2 regions of the Pseudoalteromonas sp. NZS100 genome follow, and region 2 is predicted to be linked to the other one. Evidence: predicted binding sites of a transcription regulator. Region 2 holds the regulator's gene; the other holds the start of a gene.
The links. The regulator NrdR, encoded in region 2, represses ribonucleotide reductase genes. The targets are predictions, from matches to a motif close to AAACACNANATNTNGTGTTT.
Positions count from the first base shown of each region.

Region 1: a site for NrdR is predicted at 4,353-4,372, ahead of nrdA (class 1a ribonucleoside-diphosphate reductase subunit alpha). Genes of this name have one in related genera too.

Region 1 covers NZ_JADYWM010000022.1:48,853-60,380, reverse strand. Annotated here, with positions in the region: gene I6E69_RS17910 (DUF1287 domain-containing protein) at 1-447, shown strand, start outside; gene yfaE (class I ribonucleotide reductase maintenance protein YfaE) at 483-755, opposite strand; gene nrdB (class Ia ribonucleoside-diphosphate reductase subunit beta) at 755-1,885, opposite strand; gene nrdA (class 1a ribonucleoside-diphosphate reductase subunit alpha) at 1,951-4,233, opposite strand; gene I6E69_RS17890 (HAD-IA family hydrolase) at 4,642-5,322, opposite strand; gene ubiG (bifunctional 2-polyprenyl-6-hydroxyphenol methylase/3-demethylubiquinol 3-O-methyltransferase UbiG) at 5,322-6,032, opposite strand; gene gyrA (DNA topoisomerase (ATP-hydrolyzing) subunit A) at 6,209-8,908, shown strand; gene serC (3-phosphoserine/phosphohydroxythreonine transaminase) at 9,067-10,149, shown strand; gene aroA (3-phosphoshikimate 1-carboxyvinyltransferase) at 10,149-11,426, shown strand.
Region 2 covers NZ_JADYWM010000011.1:12,970-24,497, forward strand. Annotated here, with positions in the region: gene I6E69_RS12430 (ligand-binding sensor domain-containing diguanylate cyclase) at 1-1,318, opposite strand, end outside; gene I6E69_RS12435 (phosphatidylglycerophosphatase A) at 1,356-1,841, opposite strand; gene thiL (thiamine-phosphate kinase) at 1,838-2,812, opposite strand; gene nusB (transcription antitermination factor NusB) at 2,859-3,269, opposite strand; gene ribE (6,7-dimethyl-8-ribityllumazine synthase) at 3,285-3,749, opposite strand; gene ribBA (bifunctional 3,4-dihydroxy-2-butanone-4-phosphate synthase/GTP cyclohydrolase II) at 3,850-4,962, opposite strand; gene I6E69_RS12460 (riboflavin synthase) at 4,992-5,645, opposite strand; gene ribD (bifunctional diaminohydroxyphosphoribosylaminopyrimidine deaminase/5-amino-6-(5-phosphoribosylamino)uracil reductase RibD) at 5,662-6,795, opposite strand; gene nrdR (transcriptional regulator NrdR) at 6,962-7,411, opposite strand; gene glyA (serine hydroxymethyltransferase) at 7,827-9,083, opposite strand; gene thrC (threonine synthase) at 9,353-10,636, opposite strand; gene thrB (homoserine kinase) at 10,648-11,528, opposite strand, start outside.

The DNA of each region.
Region 1 (11,528 bases), on a different contig from region 2:
TACCCTGGTGGGGATGTACCTAAAAATATAGGTGTGTGCACCGATGTAATAATTAGAAGTTACAGAAAGTTAGGTGTTGATTTACAGAAACTCGTGCATGAGGACATGCAAAAAAACTTTGCGCTGTATCCATCTAAACGTATTTGGGGCTTAACTAAGCCTGATAAAAATATAGATCACCGACGTGTTCCAAATTTACAAGCTTACTTTGAGCGCCATGCCAACGTATTGAGTAAATCCAACAAAGTGAGTGATTATAAAACCGGCGATATAATAACGTGGATGTTACCAGGTAATTTACCTCATATAGGTATGGTGATTAATGAGTTATCTCAAGATACGGGTAACCCACTTATTGTGCATAATATAGGGCGTGGTCCGCAAAAAAGCGATATGCTTTTTGATTATAAAATTACCGGACATTACCGGTTCGTTCCACACTATTGATAAGTTTAATAAACGATGGATGTAAGTATTGATTTTTATTTCAGATCAATACTTACATTGCCATTGGGTTTACAGCAGCACAACAGTATTTCGCCTTCGCGTACAAACGCAAGTGGCTCTTCGTTATACTCAACACTGCCTGACACTAAAGTTGCTCTACAAGCGCCGCAATAACCTTCACGGCATTGGAATGCGACGTCTATTTTCATGGATTCTAAGCAGTGTAGAAGAGAAGGGCAGCCAGCGATAAATTCTATACACTGGCTGTTTTCTGCAAGCGTTATGCTTGCAGTAGACTTGTCACTCATTATAAATCAAAATCACCAAATTCTGATGCATCAACTTGAGAGTCAATTTGACCAACAAGGTATGAGCTTATTTCTGCTTCTTGTGGTGCTACTTGCACGTTATCAGACACTAACCACGAGTTTATCCACGGGATAGGGTTACTGTTGTTTTCAAACTGTGCTGGCAAACCAATCGCAGTCATACGTGCATTAGTAATGTATTCAACGTACTGACATAAAATATGTTTATTTAAGCCAATCATTGAACCATCTTTAAATAAGTATTCGGCCCACTCTTTTTCTTGCTCTGCAGCATCAACAAACATTTTAATTGCTTCGTCGCGGCACTGGGCAGCAACAATCGCCATTTCTGGATCGTCCTTACCGTCTTGCATGATGTTTAAAATATGCTGAGTACCAGAAAGGTGAAGTGCTTCATCGCGTGCAATTAGCTTGATGATTTTAGCGTTACCTTCCATTAGCTCGCGCTCAGCAAATGCAAACGAACATGCAAAGCTTACGTAAAAGCGAATCGCTTCAAGAATATTTACTGACATCATAGCCAGGTAAAGTTTCTTTTTAAGCTCAAATAAATTAATGATAACTGTTTTACCGTTAATCTCGTGTTTGCCTTCACCGTATAAGTTGTAAAGCGATACAGAGTTAATTAAGTCATCGTAGTATTTAGTTACGGCATCAGCACGTTCGCTAATTTTATCGTTGCTAACAATGTCATCAAAAATAAGCTCAGGTGCTTGTGTTACGTTACGGATAATATGCGTGTATGAGCGGCTGTGAATTGTTTCACTGAACGCCCATGTTTCTATCCATGTTTCAAGCTCTGGTAGCGATACAATTGGAAGTAGAGCCACGTTTGGCGAACGACCTTGTACACTATCAAGCAGTGTTTGGTATTTTAAGTTGCTTAAAAATATATGCTTTTCGTGATCTGGTAATGCTTGAAAGTCTAAACGGTCTTTACTTACATCTACTTCCTCAGGACGCCAAAAGAAAGACAGTTGCTTTTCAATTAACTTTTCAAAAATTGGGTATTTTTGTTGGTCGTAACGAGATACGTTTACAGTTTGGCCAAAAAACATTGGCTCTTGCATTTGGTTATTATGGTTTCGGCTAAAAGTAGTATAAGACATGTTTATCACTCAAAAAACTATCAGAAAAAGCGGGCTAAATGCCCGCTTAAAATAAAAATCAGCAGTTATATTTTACACGCGCCGCCTTCACAATCGTCATCTTCCACTTCTGGAGCATCTTCTTGTGAATCTGAGGCGCCATCGCGAGTATTGTGGTAATACAAGGTTTTAACACCTAGTTTGTACGCGCTTAGTAAGTCTTTTAATAAGACTTGCATAGGTACTTTACCGCCTTCGAACTTGTTTGGATCATAATTTGTATTTGCAGAAATTGTTTGGTCAACAAATTTTTGCATTATGCCAACAAGCTGTAAATAACCATCGTTTGATGGAATGTCCCATAGTAGCTCGTACTGATCTTTTAAACGCTCATACTCAGGAACAACTTGTTTTAAAATACCGTCTTTACTTGCTTTAACGCTAATATGTCCACGTGGTGGCTCAATACCGTTAGTTGCGTTAGAGATTTGCGACGATGTTTCTGATGGCATTAACGCACTTAGTGTTGAGTTACGCATACCGTGCTCTTTAATACTTGCACGTAGTGTATCCCAATCAAGATGAAGTGGCTCATCACAAATTTTATCTAAATCACGTTTATACGTATCTGTTGGCATAATACCTTGTGAATACGTTGTCTCGTTAAACTTAGGACATGCGCCACGCTCTTTAGCAAGCTCGTTTGATGCTTTCATTAAGTAATATTGAATAGCTTCAAAGGTTTTATGTGTTAATGCATTAGCACTGCCATCAGAATAACGCTTACCGTTTTTAGCTAGGTAGTATGCGTAGTTAATTACGCCTATTCCTAGTGTACGACGACCCATAGTTGCATTTTTAGCAGCCGGTACAGGGTAGTCTTGGAAATCAAGTAAGTTATCAAGTGCGCGTACTGCAAGTTCAGCTAGCTCTTCAAGCTCATCAAGTGACTCTATTGCACCTAGGTTAAACGCAGAAAGTGTACAAAGGGCAATTTCGCCTTCTTCGTCATTCACGTTATTAAGTGGCTTAGTTGGCAATGCAATTTCTAAACATAAGTTAGATTGGCGAATTGGCGCAACTTTAGAAATAAATGGGCTGTGTGTATTACAGTGATCCACATTTTGTAAATAAATACGACCAGTACTTGCACGCTCTTGCGCAAACATAGAGAAAAGCTCTATGGCTTTAATGCGTTTTTTACGAATAGACTCGTCTTGTTCATATTTAACGTAAAGTGCGTCAAACTCAGCTTGGTCTTCAAAAAATGCATCATAAAGGCCAGGTACATCTGATGGGCTAAATAATGTAATGTAATCATCTTTAATTAAACGAGAGTACATTAGTTTATTAAACTGTACGCCGTAATCTAGGTGGCGTACGCGGTTATCATCTACACCACGGTTATTTTTAAGTACAAGTAGGTTCTCTACTTCTAAATGCCAAAGCGGGTAGAATAATGTTGCTGCGCCGCCACGTACACCACCTTGTGAACAACTTTTAACCGCTGTTTGAAAGTGCTTATAAAAAGGGATACACCCTGTGTGATACGCTTCGCCGTTACGAATGTGGCTACCTAGCGCACGTATTCTACCTGCATTAATACCAATTCCCGCACGTTGTGAAACGTATTTAACAATAGCTGACGACGTTGCATTGATTGAATCAAGGCTGTCGCCACATTCAATTAATACACACGAGCTAAACTGGCGAGTAGGCGTACGTACACCCGACATAATTGGCGTTGGTAGAGATATTTTAAATAAAGATACTGCATCGTAAAAACGTTTAATGTAATCAGTACGTGTTTCACGTGGGTAATCTGAAAATAAGCTTGCCGCAACTAAAATATATAAAAACTGTGCACTTTCGTATATTTCACCCGATACACGGTTTTGAACGAGGTACTTACCTTCAAGTTGCTTTACAGCAGCGTAGCTAAAGTTAAGATCGCGAGAATGATCAAGGTATGCATCAAGCTCATCTAACTCTTGCTCTGTGTAATCTACTAGTAAATGAGCATCGTAGCGTTTATCGCCAACCATTTTTGTTACGTGGTCAAATAAACGTGGTGGCTCAAATTGACCGTACGCTTTTTTACGTAAATGGAATACAGCTAAACGTGCAGCTAAGTATTGGTAATCAGGCGATTCTTTTGAAATCTGATCCGCTGCTGCTTTAATGATGGTTTCGTGAATGTCTTTAGTACGAATACCGTCGTAAAACTGAATGTGCGACTTTAATTCAACTTGCGAAACCGAAACGTTGTTTAAACCTTCGGCGGCCCACTCAATAACGCGATGGATCTTATCCAGATCAAGAGGCTCTTTACGCCCGTCACGTTTGCTTACAGATAACTGTTGGTTCATTTGCCTGTATTCCTTGGGAATTATGTATTTTGACCAATGCTTTATACCTCGCCGGGGCAAGGTATATACTCATTTATTATAAGTTTCGCCATATTTGCGAATTTAATTGAATAACATTTGGCCACAATATCTGGTGTTGTTCAATTTAGAGATCACAAGATAGTGTGGTCTGAGTTGTTTTGCAAGGGACATAATTGCCCCTATTTGTGGATAACTTCGGGATAACGTATTTGTGTTAGTAGACACTCACCTTCGAACAATCATTTAAGTTGAAATATGCAAAAATCAACTAATGATCTGCTAAATTTACGCATTTTAAAAATAAATTTTGACTGCTTTTTTTATCAGCAAGCTTTGCGTAAAAACTAACACAATCACAATATATAGTGTTTATTAATTAACATGGCACTATATATGGTTAAAACCATCAATTGGGCTTTGCCAGTTAAAATCAGCATTCCAGCTGTTGGCTTCATCAATACTTGGTATGTAGCCCCAAAGTGCCGTTGCTGTGCGCATACCTGCGGCTTTGCCTGCTTGTATGTCTCGCTGTGCATCACCAATGTACAAACAGCGTTTTGGTTGCACTCCCATAAGCTGTGCACAGTGTAGCAGCGGTAAAGGGGATGGCTTAGCTTCAGCTAAGGTGTCGCCACTTATTACTACACTAGCATTTTTCAATGCGGGAATTGCTGCCACTAAAGGATCAGTTAAAAACCCTGGTTTGTTAGTCATGATCCCCCATTTGATCTTTTTCTGATCAAGGGCAATAAGCAACGATTCAACACCGCTGAAGCAATGCGTGTGATTTGCTATGTTTGCAGCGTATTCGCCAACTAATTGCTTAATAAGTTCGCTTTGAGGTTGTGTGTCCCATAACTCTTTAAAACCAGCCTCTAATAATGCGCCTGCGCCGTGAGATGCCGCAGGGCGGTATACATCACTACTAACAGGCTCTATTTTATTATTAATGAGAACTGCATTTAAAGCCGCACCTAAATCATCAGCGGTGTCGAGTAGAGTGCCGTCTAAATCAAATAAAAATGCATCGTACTCAATAAGGGGGAGGGGGGCTTGAGAGTTAGCCATTAAGCTAACTTCTCAAAGTACAGTATGTAATTTACGCTAACGTCACTATTGAGCGTATATTGCTTTGATAGTGGGTTATAAGAAAGGCCTGTACTTGCACGAACTTTTAAACCCGCTTGCTCTGCCCATGCAATAAGCTGCGCAGGTTTTATAAACTTTTTATGGTCGTGTGTACCTTCAGGGACCATTTTTAATAGCTTTTCAGCGCCAATAATAGCGTATAAATATGCCTTAGGTGTTTTGTTTAGAGTTGAAAAAAACACGTCTGCGCCTGGTTTGGCAAGTGCGGCTACGGCATGAATGATAGATGCAGGATCGGGAACGTGCTCAAGCATTTCCATACAGGTTATTACATCAAAGCGCTCTGGGTGTTGCGATGCAAACTCTTCTGCTGGCACTTTTATGTAATCTACATTTACGCCAGTTTCTAAACTGTGCAACTTAGCAACAGTTAAAGGCTCTTGCCCCATGTCGATGCCAGTTACTTTTGCGCCCATGCGCGCCATGCTTTGGCTTAAAATACCGCCACCACAGCCAACATCGAGTGTTTCTTTATCGAATAAGCCTTGCGTTTTGTTTGCTATAAAGTCTAAACGTAACGGGTTAATTTCGTGAAGAGGTTTGAATTCTCCGTCTAGGTCCCACCAACGCTCGGCGATGGCTTCAAATTTTGCTATTTCTGCGTGATCTACATTTTGATGTTCGGTCATAAAATACTTCCTCGTCAATCTGAGGCCATTATATAGGGCTAAATTGATAAATCGCAAAGTTTTGCGCCTGTAAATTAAAATTAATTGTGATAGCATGGCTGTTAGAAATAATAACAATACTCTTAATACCCAATACCGGGTTGTTGAGAGCTGATACTGAAGGAATGTGATATCAAATGACTGATCTCGCCAATGAAATTCTGCCAGTCAATATTGAAGACGAGTTAAAAAACTCCTACTTAGATTACGCAATGAGCGTAATTGTAGGACGTGCATTACCAGACGTACGTGACGGCTTAAAACCTGTTCATCGCCGCGTTTTGTTTGCAATGAACGAGCTTAGTAATGACTGGAACAAGCCTTACAAAAAATCGGCCCGTGTGGTCGGTGACGTAATCGGTAAATACCACCCACACGGCGACAGTGCAGTTTATGACACGATAGTTCGTATGGCTCAGCCATTCTCACTGCGTTATATGCTAGTAGATGGCCAAGGTAACTTCGGTTCGGTTGATGGTGATTCAGCAGCGGCAATGCGTTATACAGAAGTACGTATGGCTAAAATGTCGCATGAGTTATTAGCCGATCTTGAAAAAGAAACGGTTGATTTCGTTCCTAACTACGATGGCACTGAGTTCATCCCTGATGTTTTACCAACGAAAGTTCCTAATTTATTAGTGAATGGTTCGTCAGGTATTGCAGTAGGTATGGCTACAAATATACCACCACATAACTTAACTGAAGTTGTAAATGGTTGTTTGGCACTTATTCAAAATCCAGATTTAACTATTTTAGAGTTAATGGATTATATCCCTGGTCCTGATTTCCCAACGGCTGCAATTATCAACGGTAAGAAGGGTATTGAACAAGCCTACTTAACTGGCCGTGGTAAAGTGTACATGCGTGCACGCGCCGACATCGAAACCGATGAAAAAACAGGCCGTGAAACAATCATCGTTCACGAAATTCCTTATCAAGTTAATAAAGCTCGTTTAATTGAAAAAATTGCTGAGCTAGTTAAAGATAAGAAAATTGAAGGTATTAGTGCGCTACGTGATGAATCAGATAAAGACGGTATGCGTATCGTTATTGAAATTAAACGTGGTGACGTAGGCGAAGTTATTTTAAACAACTTGTATTCACAAACTCAGTTACAAACTGTGTTTGGTATGAATATGGTTGCGCTAATTAATAACCAACCTAAATGTTTCAATTTAAAAGAAATGTTAGAAGAGTTTATTATTCACCGTCGTGAAGTAGTAACTCGTCGTACAGTATTTGATTTACGTAAAGCCCGTGACCGTGCACACACGCTTGAAGGCTTAGCGATTGCGCTTGCAAACATTGACCCAATTATCGAACTTATTCGTAAATCCCCAACACCTGCTGAAGCTAAAATTGCTTTAACAGCGCGTCCGTGGGAATTAGGTAATGTACAAGGTATGCTTGAAAAAGCAGGTGAAGATAATGTTGCTCGTCCAGATTGGTTAGCGAGCGAACTTGGTATTCGCGATGGTCAATATTATATCTCTGAGCAACAAGCTCAAGCAATTCTTGATTTGCGTTTACATAAGCTAACAGGTCTTGAACACGAAAAAATCTTGACCGAATACCAAGCGTTATTAGAATTAATTGCTGAACTACTTTATATTTTGGCAACTCCTGAGCGTTTAATGGAAGTTATTCGTGACGAGCTAGTTGAAATTAAAGAGCAATATGGTGATGAGCGTCGCACTGAAATTAATGCAGCTGCTCACGATATCAGCCTTGAAGACTTAATTACCGAAGAAAACGTAGTAGTAACGCTTTCTCACGAAGGTTATGTGAAGTATCAAGCATTGTCTGATTACGAAGCACAGCGTCGTGGTGGTAAAGGTAAGTCAGCAACGAAGATGAAAGATGAAGATTTCATTGAGCGTCTATTAGTTGCAAATACACACGATACTATATTGTGTTTCTCTACGGCCGGTCGTTTATATTGGCTTAAAGTGTATCAGTTACCACTAGCGAGTCGTGCAGCGCGCGGTAAGCCAATTGTTAACTTGTTACCACTTGAAGCTGATGAACGTATTACTGCTATATTGCCAGTACGCGAGTACGCAGAAGATAAATACATCTTTATGGCAACAGCATTTGGTACAGTTAAGAAAACACCATTAACGGCTTACAGTCGTCAACGTGCAAGCGGTATTATTGCTGTTAACTTGAATGATGGCGATAGCCTGATTGGGGTTGATATTACCGATGGTAGCAACGAAATTATGTTGTTCACTGATGCAGGTAAAGTTGTACGCTTTAAAGAAGCTGAAGAAACAACAGTTGTTGATGAAAACGGTAACCCAGTATTAGACGAAGAAGGTAACCCTGAGATTCGTTTCAAAGGTGTTCGCCCAATGGGTCGTACTGCTACAGGTGTTCGTGGTATTAAAATGGCCGATGATCAACGCGTAGTATCGTTAATTGTACCAAAAACTGACGGTGCTATTTTAACGGTAACTGAAAATGGTTACGGTAAGCGTACACAACTAGAAGATTACCCATCTAAGAGCCGTGCAACACAGGGTGTTGTATCTATCAAGGTGAGTGAGCGTAACGGTGCTGTTGTTGGTGCTGTACAAGTTGATGATAACGACGAAATCATGATTATTTCAAATCGTGGTACCTTAGTACGTACTCGCGTTAATGAAGTTTCTACGGTTGGACGTAACACCCAAGGTGTTATTTTGATCAGAACTATTGACGAAGAGCAAGTAGTTGGTTTACAACGTATAGAAGAGATTGAAGTTACAGAAAGTGACTTGATTGATATTGAAGACGTTGAAACTGTAGATACGGTTATTGATGAAGTAGCGGATGATAATCCTCCTTCAGAATAATTGATATTGAAAAAGCGGCCTTGGCCGCTTTTTTTAATGTTGTTGAAAAAAATTAATAGGGTGTGAAGTTATATTCACTCACTAAAACTCAAAGGTTTAGTGGGTGGGTATTGAGCGTTCATGCTTAGTAGTTAAATTACTGGAATGAGGCAAAGGTAATGAGTAAATATAATTTTTGTGCGGGGCCAGCTATGCTTCCGCAAGCGGTTATGAAAAAAGCACAAAAAGAGTTTCTAGATTGGCAAGATTTAGGTGTGTCTGTGATGGAAATAAGCCATCGTAGCAAAGAGTTTTTAGCCCTTACAGCTAAATGTGAAGCCAGCCTTCGTCGTCTAATGAATATCAGTGATGAATTTGAAGTGCTGTTTATGCATGGCGGTGGTCGTGGTCAGTTTAGTGCTGTGCCATTAAATTTACACCAAGAAGGCAAAGTTGCGGTTTATTGCGAAAACGGCGTGTGGTCAAAAAGTGCAACAGACGAGGCCAACAAGTTTACTCAAGCAACCTCTATTGATGTGCGTAATGATGACAATGGCGAGTTTTCTATTAAACAGGTTGCTGATTGGGTGTTACCAGAAGATGCATCTTACATTCACTATTGCCCTAACGAAACGGTTGACGGCTTAGAAATTTTTGATGTACCAAGCCACCCAATTGCACCGATCGTTGCTGATATGTCGTCAACTATTTTATCACGCGAAATAGACGTTAATAAATTTGATTTAATTTACGCTGGTGCGCAAAAAAATATCGGCCCGTCGGGCATATCAATCGTTATTGTTCGTAAAACATTACTTGAGCGTGAAGGCTTACCTAAGCCAGGCATTTTAGATTACGCATTAGAAGCAAAACAAGGCAGCATGTTTAACACGCCTCCTACATTTGCTTGGTATTTAGCTGCTGAAGTATTTCAATGGCTTGAAAGTAATGGTGGCGTAAAAGCGATGGAAGTTCAAAATATTGCTAAAGCGCAGCTACTTTATGACTTTATTGATGAATCGAGCTTTTATACCAATAAAGTAGCTAAACATTGCCGTTCACGTATGAATGTTCCGTTTTGGCTTAATGATGAAAGCTTAAATGATAAGTTTGTTGCTCAGTCTAAAGATGCAGGGTTACTTGCTCTTGAAGGCCACAGAATTGTGGGCGGTATGCGCGCAAGTATTTATAACGCAATGCCTATTGAAGGTGTTCAAGCACTTGTAGACTTTATGGCTGCTTTTGCAAAGGAGCACAGCTAATGGAGCAGCTTCGTTTAGAACCTATTTCTAGAGTAAATGGCACAGTAACCCTACCAGGTTCAAAGAGTCTATCGAACAGAATTTTATTATTAGCAGCACTTGCAAGCGGTACTACCGTTGTAGAAAACTTACTTGATAGTGACGATATACGCCATATGCTGGGCGCCTTAAAGTTATTAGGTGTAAATGTAACTTTAAATGATGAACGCACTGTAGCCACCGTAGAGGGTGTTAGTGGTGTGTTTAATACACCGACTGAGCCATTGTTTTTAGGTAATGCGGGTACTGCTTATAGACCTTTAACGGCAGTACTTGCTGCCGTTGCTGGTGAGTACGAGCTAATAGGCGAGCCACGTATGGAAGAGCGCCCAATAGGGCACTTGGTTGACGCGCTGCAAGCATTGGGTGGTGATGTTACTTATACAAAGCACAAAGACTACCCACCACTTAAAATTGTGGGTGGCCAAATAAAAGGCGGTGAAGTTGAAATTGACGGCAGTATTTCAAGTCAATTTTTAACCGCTCTATTAATGGCAGCGCCATTATTTAACGGTGATACAACAATAACTATTAAAGGTACTTTAGTCTCTAAACCTTATATTGATATTACACTTGATGTAATGGCACGTTTTGGGGTTAATGTTGAGCACAGTGATTATGCAACTTTTAAAGTTAAAGGTGGTCAACAATATCAATCATTAGATCGCATAATGGTTGAAGGCGATGCATCTTCTGCTTCTTACTTTGTTGCTGCGGCTGCAATTGCAGGCGGTGAGATTGAAATTAAGGGCGTTGGCGCTAAATCGGTTCAAGGTGATATAGGCTTTGCCAAAGTAATGGAGCAAGTAGGCGCAAAAATTGATTGGTATGATGAACGTTTAGTTGTTCGCAAAGGCGAATTAAAAGGCGTGGATATTGACGCCAATGCAATTCCTGATGCAGCCATGACTCTTGCAACTGTTGCTCTTTTTGCCAAAGGCCCAACAGCCATTCGTAACATTTATAACTGGCGAGTAAAAGAGACAGACCGTTTATATGCAATGGCAACTGAGCTTCGTAAAGTAGGCGCACAGGTTGTAGAAGGTGAAGATTTTATAGAGATCACCCCACCTGAAACATTTAATGATGTTGCTGTTGATACTTACGACGATCACCGTATAGCCATGTGTTTTGCAATGGTTGCCGTTGGTGGAAAGCCAATAACAATTAATGATCCAAAGTGTACCTATAAAACATTTCCTACATTTTTCAATGTTTTAGCGTCAGTCAGTGAATAAGCTAATTAGAAGTAATTACAAAAGTTACACACTAATAGCAGATATATTTTAATAACTGACGTATAATGTCGCGGTTTATTTAGGTGTGCATTGCAGGAGGTT
Region 2 (11,528 bases):
CAATCCAAAAGCCGCCTTTACTAGAGCGACTTATTGCAAATACCGGATTATCGCGAAGTGCTCGACCAGGGACGGTGTAAAGTGTCTTGTTTTCAAAAACAAATAAGCCGCGCCCTGTGGCTATATATAATCGCTCACCATCAAATTGTAGATCATGTACTGACGCGTACCCATATTTACTACTTGGGACTAAATTAATAAAACTTTTATCTAAATCGAAATAACCAATGCCGCTTTTATTCGCAACCCACAGTTTACCATCGGGTGCTTGGCTAATAGCCATAACAGATTCGGTCATGTTTGAAACTGCTGAATGCCTTTCGACTCGCCCTTCATGAGCAAGCCACAAGCCTTCACTAAAGCTTGCTAACCAAACGTTATTTTTATCATCTCTAAAAATATCAGCAAACCATATACTTTGATCAAGTTGGCTAGGCTCTACCCATTGCCACTCACCGGTTTTATCTCTGAACAATAAACGCCCATAGGTCGAAACCCACAAGCCACCATCGGTATCACTCATAAACTTATAAACGGCTGAGTTATTTGCATTAGGTAAAGGAAAAGGTCTTAGCTCGTCATCTAAATCTAAAAAGTATGCACCTAGCTCAGAAGCTATATACAGATTACCATTTAAAAATGATAAATCGTGCACTATGGTTTGCGCTAAGCGCTCTGGTAAAGATATTTTTGCGGTAAGCTCTAAACGTAGTTTAGAAAAATCTGATGAGTTTTTTGTAAGGCGTAATAAATGACGATCATTAACCAGCCAAATGCCTTCAGGAGAGAGTGCCATTTGGCTAACAGAGCCAACTATTTGTGTGATCACAGTAGCATTAACAATAGGTAGAGGACCATTTACTTCAGTGCGTAAATCAACTTGCCCCCTATCTACATAGTATAAGCCGTTGGCCGCAATCCATATGCTACCTTTAGAGTCCTCAAGAATATCTCTCACTGGACCTTTAATATTAAATTCTTGTGCTGCAAATGTGGCTGGGTTAATAACTACCAAGCCACTTTTAGTGCCTACCCATAACAAACCACTAGAATCGACTAAAAGCTTATTAACACCATTACTAGGCAAGAATGGACTATTTTGCGTGTTGTAATTTGTAAATGTTGTACCATCAAAACGGCTTAAACCAAATTGCGTACCAAGCCACATATAGCCTTGCTGATCTTGCACAACACTTTTAAGTGATTGCGACGGTAGGCCATCTTTTATATTCCATTGCTTAACTACGTAATCAGTAATTGAAGCCCAACTTGGCGTCGCGCACAACATAAGTACACAAACCAGTAAAAATCGCATCATATTGCTGCCACCTAGTTAAACAAATCAAATATAAAAATTAAAAGGGCAGTAAACCCACTTTTATTAACGCTTGTAAACATATAAGCGAAAAAATACCCGCAAGTATATCGTCGGCCATTATACCTAAACCGCCATGTACTCGTTTGTCTAGCATACGGATTGGGCCGGGTTTTGCTATATCAAAAAAGCGAAATAACAAAAAACCTACGAGTAATGTTTGCCAGTTAAGTGCTGCGCCAATCATAGTGATGTAATAACCCGCCACTTCATCCCATACAATAGCAGGATGATCGTGCACGCCTAAATCATCAGCCGTTTTACCGCACGCCCATATACCAAATATACTGATCACAACGGCAAATACAATTTGCAGCCATAACGGATAGTACATGGTCATAAAAATGAATGGCAAGGCAGCAAACGTACCAAATGTACCGGGCGCTTTAGGGGCAAGCCCTGTCCCAAAGCCCAGACCAAAAAACTGATGTGGACGCTTTAAATTAAACTTGCGGTTATTGTTCAAACCAGCTCCTTTGCAAAGTGCTCAAAACCCTGCGGTTCAAAATCAAACTTTTCACCGTTGTGTAAAAGCTCAATTTGGCCATCGCCACTTTTAACTTGGCCAATGCATGTTGCATCTACACCATACTGGCGTAGCTTTATTTCTAACATACTTTTATTGCTATCAGGGACCGTAAAAATTAATTCGTAATCATCACCGTAACTGAGAATAAATGGCAGCTGCTGATTAAAATCAAGGCTTGCTTGCATCGCATCTGAAGTTGGAATACTTTCAACATTCACCACTGCACTTACTTGTGACATATCTAGTATATGACTTAAATCAGCGATTAAGCCGTCCGACACATCAATAGCCGATGATGCTAGGCCTCGTAATACCTGCCCTGCAGCAACACGTGGGGTTGGAAAGTCAAAGCGTTTATTTACGTACTTTAAATGTTCTGGATCAATACTTATACCTTGTTTGCGAGACTCAATTGCAAGTCCAGCGTCACCTAGCGGACCCGTAACATAAATCCAATCACCCACTTTTGCGCCACTACGACGAAGTGCAGTACCTTCGGGTACAGTCCCTTTCGCACAAATAGTGATGGTTAATGGGCCCTGAGTTGTATCGCCACCTATAATCTGCACATTAAAATATTCAGCAATTTCATGCATGCCATCAGTAAACTCTTCAATCCACTGTGGGTCAATACTTGGCAAAGTTAACGCAACTGAAACCCAAGTTGGCTCAGCGCCCATGGCCGCTAAATCACTTAAATTAACAGCAAGCGCTCTGTGACCTAATGCACGAGGGGAAATATCATCAAAAAAGTGTACGCCAGCAACAAGAGTGTCTGTTGTAACGGCAAGTTGGCAGTTTTGTGGAACGGTTACTAAAGCGCAATCATCCCCTATACCTAGGTTTACATCACGACGGGTGATACCGCGACCTTTAAAGTAGCGGTTAATTAATTCAAATTCCTTCATACACAAAAAAGCCGGCCTATGCCGGCTCCCCTCTTTAACGGTTTACTTACTTGCGTAAATGCTTAACAGCTTTATCAAGTACACCGTTTACAAATTTATGGCTGTCTTCAGCGCCAAAAATTTTGGCCAGCTCAATACCTTCGTTAATAGCAACTTTATAAGGTACGTCTTCACGGAACTTAAGCTCATAGCTGCTTAAACGTAAAATTGCACGCTCAACCATATCTAAGTCATCAAACGGACGTGTTAAATGTGGTGATACAGCTTCGTCTAGTTGCTTGTAATTTACAGCAACACCCGTCGCTAGATCTTTAAAGTATTCAACATCAATTTTAGTAACGTCTGTTTCGATCAACATTTGTTGTTCGATATCGGCAATTAAATTGCCACTTATTTGCCAAGAATAAACGGCTTGGAGTGCTAAGATACGTGCTTTACGTCTTGCTGCTGGTTTCACAAAAATTCCTTAAACTTAAATTTTATCTAACACATTAACCATTTCAAGCGCGCCTAAAGCAGCTTCGCCGCCTTTATTGCCCATTTTGGTGCCAGCACGCTCAATTGCTTGTTCAATGCTTTCTGTGGTTAATACGCCAAATGCAACCGGGATATCATACTCAAGTGATACTTGCGCAAGACCTTTGTTTGATTCGCCAGCAACTAGGTCAAAGTGTGGTGTACCACCTCTGATCACTACGCCTAATGCGATGATTGCATCATACTCTTTTTTTGCCGCAACGCGTTTAGCCGCTAAAGGTAATTCTACCGCGCCTGGCACATAAATAACGGTAATGTCGTCATCTGATACGCCACCTGTGCGTTTTAGCTCATCAACAGCACCTGCAAAGAGGCTGCTACCAATAAAGTCATTAAAACGAGAAATGACAATGGCAAATTTTTTGCCTGGAGCGTACTTATTACCTTCAATAATTTTCATTTGATAACCCTAAAAATAAGTTCAAGCGGTTGCGATTGCGCAAAAATTGCTGCGCATCATACCATAAAAATAAAATAATAGCCTAGTTTAAGCGTGATGCTTATTGTGGCTCAACGTAATCAACAACTTCTAAATGAAAGCCCGAAAGTGCATGGTACTTTTTAGGGCGACTCATTAATCGCATTTGTTTAATTCCAAGATCGGCAAGTATTTGCGAACCTACGCCAACAGTACGAGATGTACCTTTGAATTTACGTGGCGTAACGCTTTCGCCGGCATCAGCTGCTGCAAATGCTTTCACAGTTGCCTCTAGCTCTTCAGTGCTTTCTTGCTTACCTAAAATAACTAAAGCACCTTCATTTTTAGCAATGTAGGCCATTGCTTCAGAAAGACCCCAGCTACGGTCAGCACTTCTGTCTGAAAGTAGAATATCGTTAAAGGTACTTTGCAAATGTACACGTACATTTGTCGGCTCTTGATCTTTTATATCGCCTTTGAGCAATACGTAATGTAACTGGCCGTCAATTGTGTCTTTGTAAGTAACTAAATCAAATTCACCATGAACAGTTGGTAACTTACATTTTGCTACTCGCTCAATTGTTGTTTCGTTTAAGTTGCGGTATTCGATTAAATCAGCAATGGTGCCAATTTTAATATCGTGCTCTTTCGCAAAAACTTCTAAATCAGGGCGACGTGCCATAGTGCCGTCAGCATTAAGTATTTCAACAATAACAGATGATGCTTCAAGTCCAGCTAAACGCGCTAAATCACAGCCAGCTTCAGTGTGTCCTGCGCGAGTTAATACGCCACCAGGTTGCGCCATAATAGGAAAAATATGTCCAGGCTGAACAATATCACTTGGGACTGCGCCTTTAGCTATAGCCGCTTGCACTGTACGCGCTCTATCTGCTGCTGAAATACCGGTTGTAACACCTTTTGATGCTTCTATCGACATTGTAAAGTTAGTCGAAAATGCTGCACCATTGTTTTTAACCATTAACGGTAAATCAAGTTGCTCGCAACGCTCTTGCGTCATGGTTAAACAAATTAAACCACGGCCATGGGTAGCCATGAAATTAATCGCTTCTGCGCTAATATGCTCAGCAGCTATTATTAAATCGCCTTCATTTTCTCTATCTTCATCATCCATTAAAATAACCATTTTACCGGCTTTAATATCGTCGATGATTTCTTGCGCACTGTGTAAATTCATAAATTTGCTCGTGTAAGTTGTCAGTTTCGTTATTTAATAAAACCCGCTTTAGCGAGTAAGCTCATCGAAATATCAGAGCCCGTTGGTTGCTCTGCACCCTTTATAAGGCGCTCTAAATAACGTGCAATTTGATCGACTTCTAAATTAACTTGGGTACCTACTTTAAAATGAGCAATTGTGGTTTGCTCACTCGTGTGTGGGACAATTGTTAATTTGAATTTATTGCCCTCTACAGCGTTTACTGTCAGGCTTATACCATCAATACATACCGAACCTTTGTACGGAATGTATTTCATTAAATTTTCGTCTGTTGTAAGCCAATATTCTGTTGCTCTGGCGTTTGCTGTAATACTTGTAATTGTTGCGATACCATCAACATGGCCAGACACTAAATGACCGCCTAAACGAGAAACAGGTTGCATGGCTTTTTCAAGATTCACCGTTTGTCCTAAAGCATAGTGAGCAAAACCGGTCAAACTAATCGTCTCATTAGATAAATCCGCACTAAAACCATCAATATGTTTATCAACTACAGTTAAGCAAACACCATTAGTTGCAATGCTGTCACCTAACTTTACGTCTGTCATATCAAGATCAGCACTTTGGATACGAATGGCTAAGTCGCCTTGTTTTTTTTGTAATAAAGCAATTTTGCCTGTGGCTTCTATTATCCCAGTAAACATAGCACTACTCTTTTTATTAAGTGATTTTAATGAGTTTTGACGCGGTGATACGTAAATCGTCACCAATGCGCGCACATTCATTAAATGTTAAATCAACGGTGTTTTGCATACTCGTCAATTCAGGAAAATTAACTAAACTTTTTGCATCATGGCCCATTAGTTTAGGCGCTAAATAAAAAACAAACTCGTCAACTAAATTAAGCTCTGTCATTTTACCAGCAAGTGTTGCGCCAGCTTCAAGCCAAACATTATTAAACTGCAGTTGCCCAAGTTTTTCTAAAACGGCTTGTAAATCAACTTTACCGTTACTTTCACTGACTTCAATATGCTTTACAAAATGCGGCCATTGCAATGATTTATCAACCTTAGTCGTAAATATTATTACATCACTTTGGATTTCAAATAAAGCAAGGTCAGGTGTTAAACGGTTTTGAGAGTCAATTATAACACGCACGGGCTGGCGAAGCGGCAAATCAGTAGGCAGTGTGCAAGGCAGCTCACTTAGTCGCACATTAAGTTTAGCATCATCGACTAACACTGTATCGGCACCGGTTAAAATAGCGCAGCTTTTCGCTCGGTATAATTGTACGTCTTGTCGAGCAGCAGGACTTGTGATCCACTTACTTTGCCCATTTTTAAGCGCTGTTTTACCATCAATACTCGCTGCCATTTTGCAAATCACATAAGGTAAGCCTTGCTCCATACGCTTAAAAAAGCCAACGTTAAGTGCGCGAGCTTGTGATTCGAGTAACCCGTAAGCAACGTCAATACCCGCGTCGCTCAGTATTTTAAGGCCTTTGCCAGCAACTTGTGGATTTGTATCAACCATAGCAGCAATTACTTTTACCACACCGGCAGCTTTTAAGCCTTCGGCGCACGGTGGCGTACGGCCATAATGACTACACGGTTCAAGCGTTACATAAGCCGTTGCACCTTGTGCACTTTTTCCAGCGACAGCCAGTGCATTTACTTCTGCATGACCTTGACCAGCTAATTGATGGAACCCCTCACCAATTATTTGATTATTTTTAACTAAAACACAGCCAACATTAGGGTTAGGTGTGGTAGTAAACCGACCTTTTTTGGCAAGCTCTATGGCGCGTGCCATATATATTTCATCATGTTCAGTAAAAGTAATTTGGTTAAGCATTTATTATACCAATTGCGTTAAATAAGTGGTCCATTATAGCGCTAAGAAGATAGCGCAATAACAAGGCGAAAATTATGACATATAGTTGTTCTATATGAATAATTTTTAACGCAGTGAGTGCGCTATTTAATGCGATAGAATGATCATATTTTTAATAAAATTGGTATTACTCCCCTAAGCGGGCAATTTCTTCGCCAAATTCGCGTATATCTTCAAACGAGCGATAAACAGAGGCAAATCTTACGTACGCTACTTTATCGAGCTTCTTGAGGGCTTCCATAATGCATTCACCAACCAAATGGCTTGAAATTTCTCGCTCGCCTGTAGCACGCAACTGCGATTTTATTATATTCACTACTTCGTCTACTTGCTCTGTGCTCACTGGGCGTTTTTCGAGTGCGCGATTTAAGCCATTTAATAATTTATCTTCGTTAAATGGTTCGCGGCTGCCGTCTTGTTTAATAACACGAGGCATAACCAGTTCAGCGCCTTCAAATGTAGTAAAGCGCTCATGGCAGTCGTTGCACTCACGGCGCCTGCGAACTTGATGGCCTCCACCAACAAGGCGTGAGTCAATAACTTTAGTATCTTTTGCGGTACAAAATGGACAATGCATAGCTCGGTACTTCCGTTTTAAAACAAAAAAGGCCGCTATTTAGCGGCCTTTAATCTTAGCAAAAAAATAGGGTCTGTTGACCTTTCAGGATTAAATTTGTTCTATCTAGGGGCGATTTAATCGCGGCGCGAGGTTTGTAACCTAGTGGGCTAAGTAAAAACCGAGCAAAGCTTCCGCGTCCTGCTCACGCCCCTTACCTACATCCATGTAGGCAACAAAGAGTAAATCGCCCCTAGGACGAACCCGAGGGCAGTGCATGTTTAGCATTTATACTGCGTTATCGCCTATTTGTGTGGAGTAACCACACTACATAGACTCTGCCTTGCCTAAAAACCAAACATACTACTGCAAATTAAACCTCGAAAGATAAACAGGCCCCTAGCCTATGTGATCTAAATTACTGCTGCTTATGCAATTAAGCGTAAACAGGTAATTTTGCACAAATTGCTTTTACTTTTTCTTTAACTTGCGCCTGTACAGATTCATCAGTGATGTTATCTAGTACGTCACAAATCCAGCCAGCAAGCTCTTTTGATTCTTCTTCTTTGAAACCACGACGAGTGATTGCAGGAGAACCAATACGCAAACCAGATGTTACAAACGGAGAACGTGGATCGTTTGGCACTGAGTTTTTATTAACTGTGATGTTAGCGTTACCAAGGGCTGCATCTGCATCTTTACCAGTGATATCTTTATCGATTAAATCGAGTAGGAATAAGTGGTTTTCAGTTTTGTCAGATACAATTTTGTAGCCGCGCTCTTGCATTACAGCAACCATTGCTTTTGCGTTTTTAACAACTTGTGTTTGGTATACTTTAAATTCTGGTTGAAGCGCTTCTTTAAATGCCACTGCTTTTGCTGCAATAACATGACATAAAGGACCACCTTGGCCACCAGGGAAAACTGCGCTGTTAAGCTTTTTATAGATTGCTTCGTCGCCACATGCAGAGATAATTAAACCACCACGAGGACCAGCAAGTGTTTTATGTGTAGTTGTAGTTACAACATGTGCATGAGGAACTGGGCTTGGGTAAACGCCTGCCGCAATTAAACCTGCAACGTGAGCCATATCAACAAACAGGTAAGCACCTACTTTGTCAGCAATTTCACGGAATTTAGCCCAATCAACAATACCTGAGTACGCTGAGAAACCACCAATAATCATTTTTGGTTTATGCTCAAGTGCTAGTGCTTCAACCTGTGCGTAATCAATTTCGCCCGTTGTTTCATCTAGTCCGTATTGAATTGCATTGTAAAGCTTACCAGAGAAGCTTACGTGTGATCCGTGAGTTAAGTGACCACCATGAGCTAAGCTCATACCAAGTACAGTGTCGCCTGCTTCTAATAGCGCTAGAAAAACAGCAGCATTAGCTTGCGAACCAGCATGTGGTTGTACGTTTGCGTAGTCAGAACCAAATAACTCGTTAGCACGGTCAATTGCTAATTGCTCAACAACATCAACGTGCTCACAACCGCCATAATAACGTTTGCCAGGGTAACCTTCTGCGTATTTATTTGTAAGCTGTGAACCCTGCGCTTCTAGTACGCGTGGGCTACAGTAGTTTTCTGAAGCGATTAGTTCAATGTGCTCTTCTTGGCGAGCAGTTTCTTTGTTTATCGCGTCAAATAACTCTGGATCAAAATCCGAAATATTCATGCTACGTTCTAACATTGGGGTCTCCTAGGGCAACGTGTATGGTGTTTTTTAGAGGCTTTATTGTACGCTTTAAACGACTCTTTGCCTACGCTCTTAAGTTGAGGATATTTAAACAGGGATTGAAACTATTTCACAGACTTTTTAAGATGATATTTTCTTATAAAACCATAACGATTTTAAATGAATGCTATTTCCTACATTTAATTAGTAAATGCAACTCACTAGATTTAAGAGCCTAAAGTTATAAAAAAAGGCGGCTTAACCGCCTTTTTGAATTAATTAACTTAGCCAAGTTTAGCAAGTATTTCTGTACGTAATGCGTCGTAATCGGCCTTTATATCGCTTGCTAGGCATGGTTTTGCTAGTGCGTCGCTAAGTGGTTTTGGCATACCTAATTCAATATTTAAAATACCCTCTACGCTTTCTTTAAACTTAGCAGGGTGAGCTGTGGCTAAAAAGATACCCGCTGCACCAGGCGCTCGATTTTCAACAAGACCTTGGTACGCAATAGCAGTGTGAGGCTCTGCAACATAACCCGTTTGTTGAATTTTTTTCATCACCGATTGCGTGTCTTCCTCGTTTACGCTAGTTGAATAAAAGTTATCGTAGCTAAACCAGTTATTATCTAACATTGTTTGCACACGCGGCCAGTTGTTTGGCTTACTTACATCCATTGCATTTGAAAGCGACTCAAGTGTTGCGTTTGGCGTCCAGGTTTTATCAAGCATAAAGCGCGGCACAGTATCATTTTGGTTGGTTGTTGCACTTAATTTACCTACAGGTAAGCCAATAACCGCACCAATCATTGCAGCACATACATTACCAAAGTTGCCACTTGGCACTGATATATGCGCTGTTGCGCGTTTTTCTTTTGGTAGTTGTGCAATGGCCTCAAAGTAATAACAAACCTGAGCAACTAAACGGCTAATATTAATTGAATTAGCAGAATTAAGCCCAAGTGTTGATTTAACTTCTTCATCTAAAAAGGCATTTTTAACCAACTCTTGGCAATCATCAAAACTGCCATCAACTGCGTAACAATGAATATTGTTACCTAACGTAGTAAATAGCTTTTGCTGAGCAAGTGAAATTTTGCCTTTAGGATATAAGATGACAACATCGATATTCGGCTTGTTATAAAAAGCATGTGCAACGGCTGCACCAGTATCGCCCGATGTTGCGGTTAAAATAGTTACTTTTTCATCTTTATTAAATTGCGCTAAACACTCAGCCATAAAGCGACCACCAAAGTCTTTAAACGCAAGCGTAGGACCATGAAACAACTCTAAGCAGTATGTATTCTCTTCAACTTCCACCAGCTTAACTGGAAAGTTAAATGCATTTTCAACCATTTGTGCCACAGTGTCGCTTGGCAGCTCATCACCAATTAGGTGAGATAATATTTTGCCACTGCGTGTAACAAAGTCCATATCAAGTAAAGCATCAACATCGGACAGTGGGGCAAGGGATTCAGGGAAAAACACACCTTGATTACGACCCAAACCTGTTTTTACGGCTTCAACGAACGACACTTTTTGTGAGCTATCTTTTAAATTATGTAATTGCATGACTACCTATCCTATAAAACTGTTAATTGACGCGTGCCGTCGTTATCTAATTTACAAATGTGGCAAAAGCCTTGCTCGTTAATGTAATTTGCCTCTAACCACTGCGCGCATTGCTGTGCAGCTTCAAGTGTTTTACATACACTAAACAAGGTGGGTCCTGCGCCCGAAATACTCACTATTTCAGCACCCAGCGCTGGTAAGTTTGCTTTGGCTTCACTAAAACCTTCAATAAGCGGTGCGCGGTAAGGTTCTGCTATTTCATCTTTCATTATGCTTAGCGCATCGTCAAAACGATTCGTTAACAGTAAGCTACTAAATGCCGACAAACGCTGTGCAAACTCAACACTTGCGTGCATGCTCAACTCTTTTGGTAAAACCGAGCGCGCTTTTGCAGTGTTGAGTGAAAAACCAGGGAACGCAGCAACGTAGTACCAATTTTCATCAACAGGCAGTGCAATCGATTTATCAGGGATTAAATCACCTGTTAATTGCAAACCACCTAGATAGCATGGCGTGATGTTGTCGTAATGACGACCACCGCTCACTACAGCTTCAAAGTCAGCCATAAGCTCAATAAGCTCAACCTGACTTAAGTTAGTTTGTGCAAACTTATCAAGGGCAGCAAAGGTAGCCACGACCGAGCATGCGCTAGAACCAAGTCCAGATCCAATTGGTAAATTCTTTTTAAGCTCGAGCTTTACGCTTGGCATATCAGGCGCAACATGCGCTCTAAAATGTACTAAACACTGGTACGCTAAGTTTTCATTCGCATCACTTGGTAACTTGTGAGCGTAGTCGCCAGTGCAAATAAATTCGTCACTTGGTGCTGCACTTACAACGGCTACATCGCCTAATAAACTACCATCAATTGGCGCAAGCGCTGCGCCAAGTG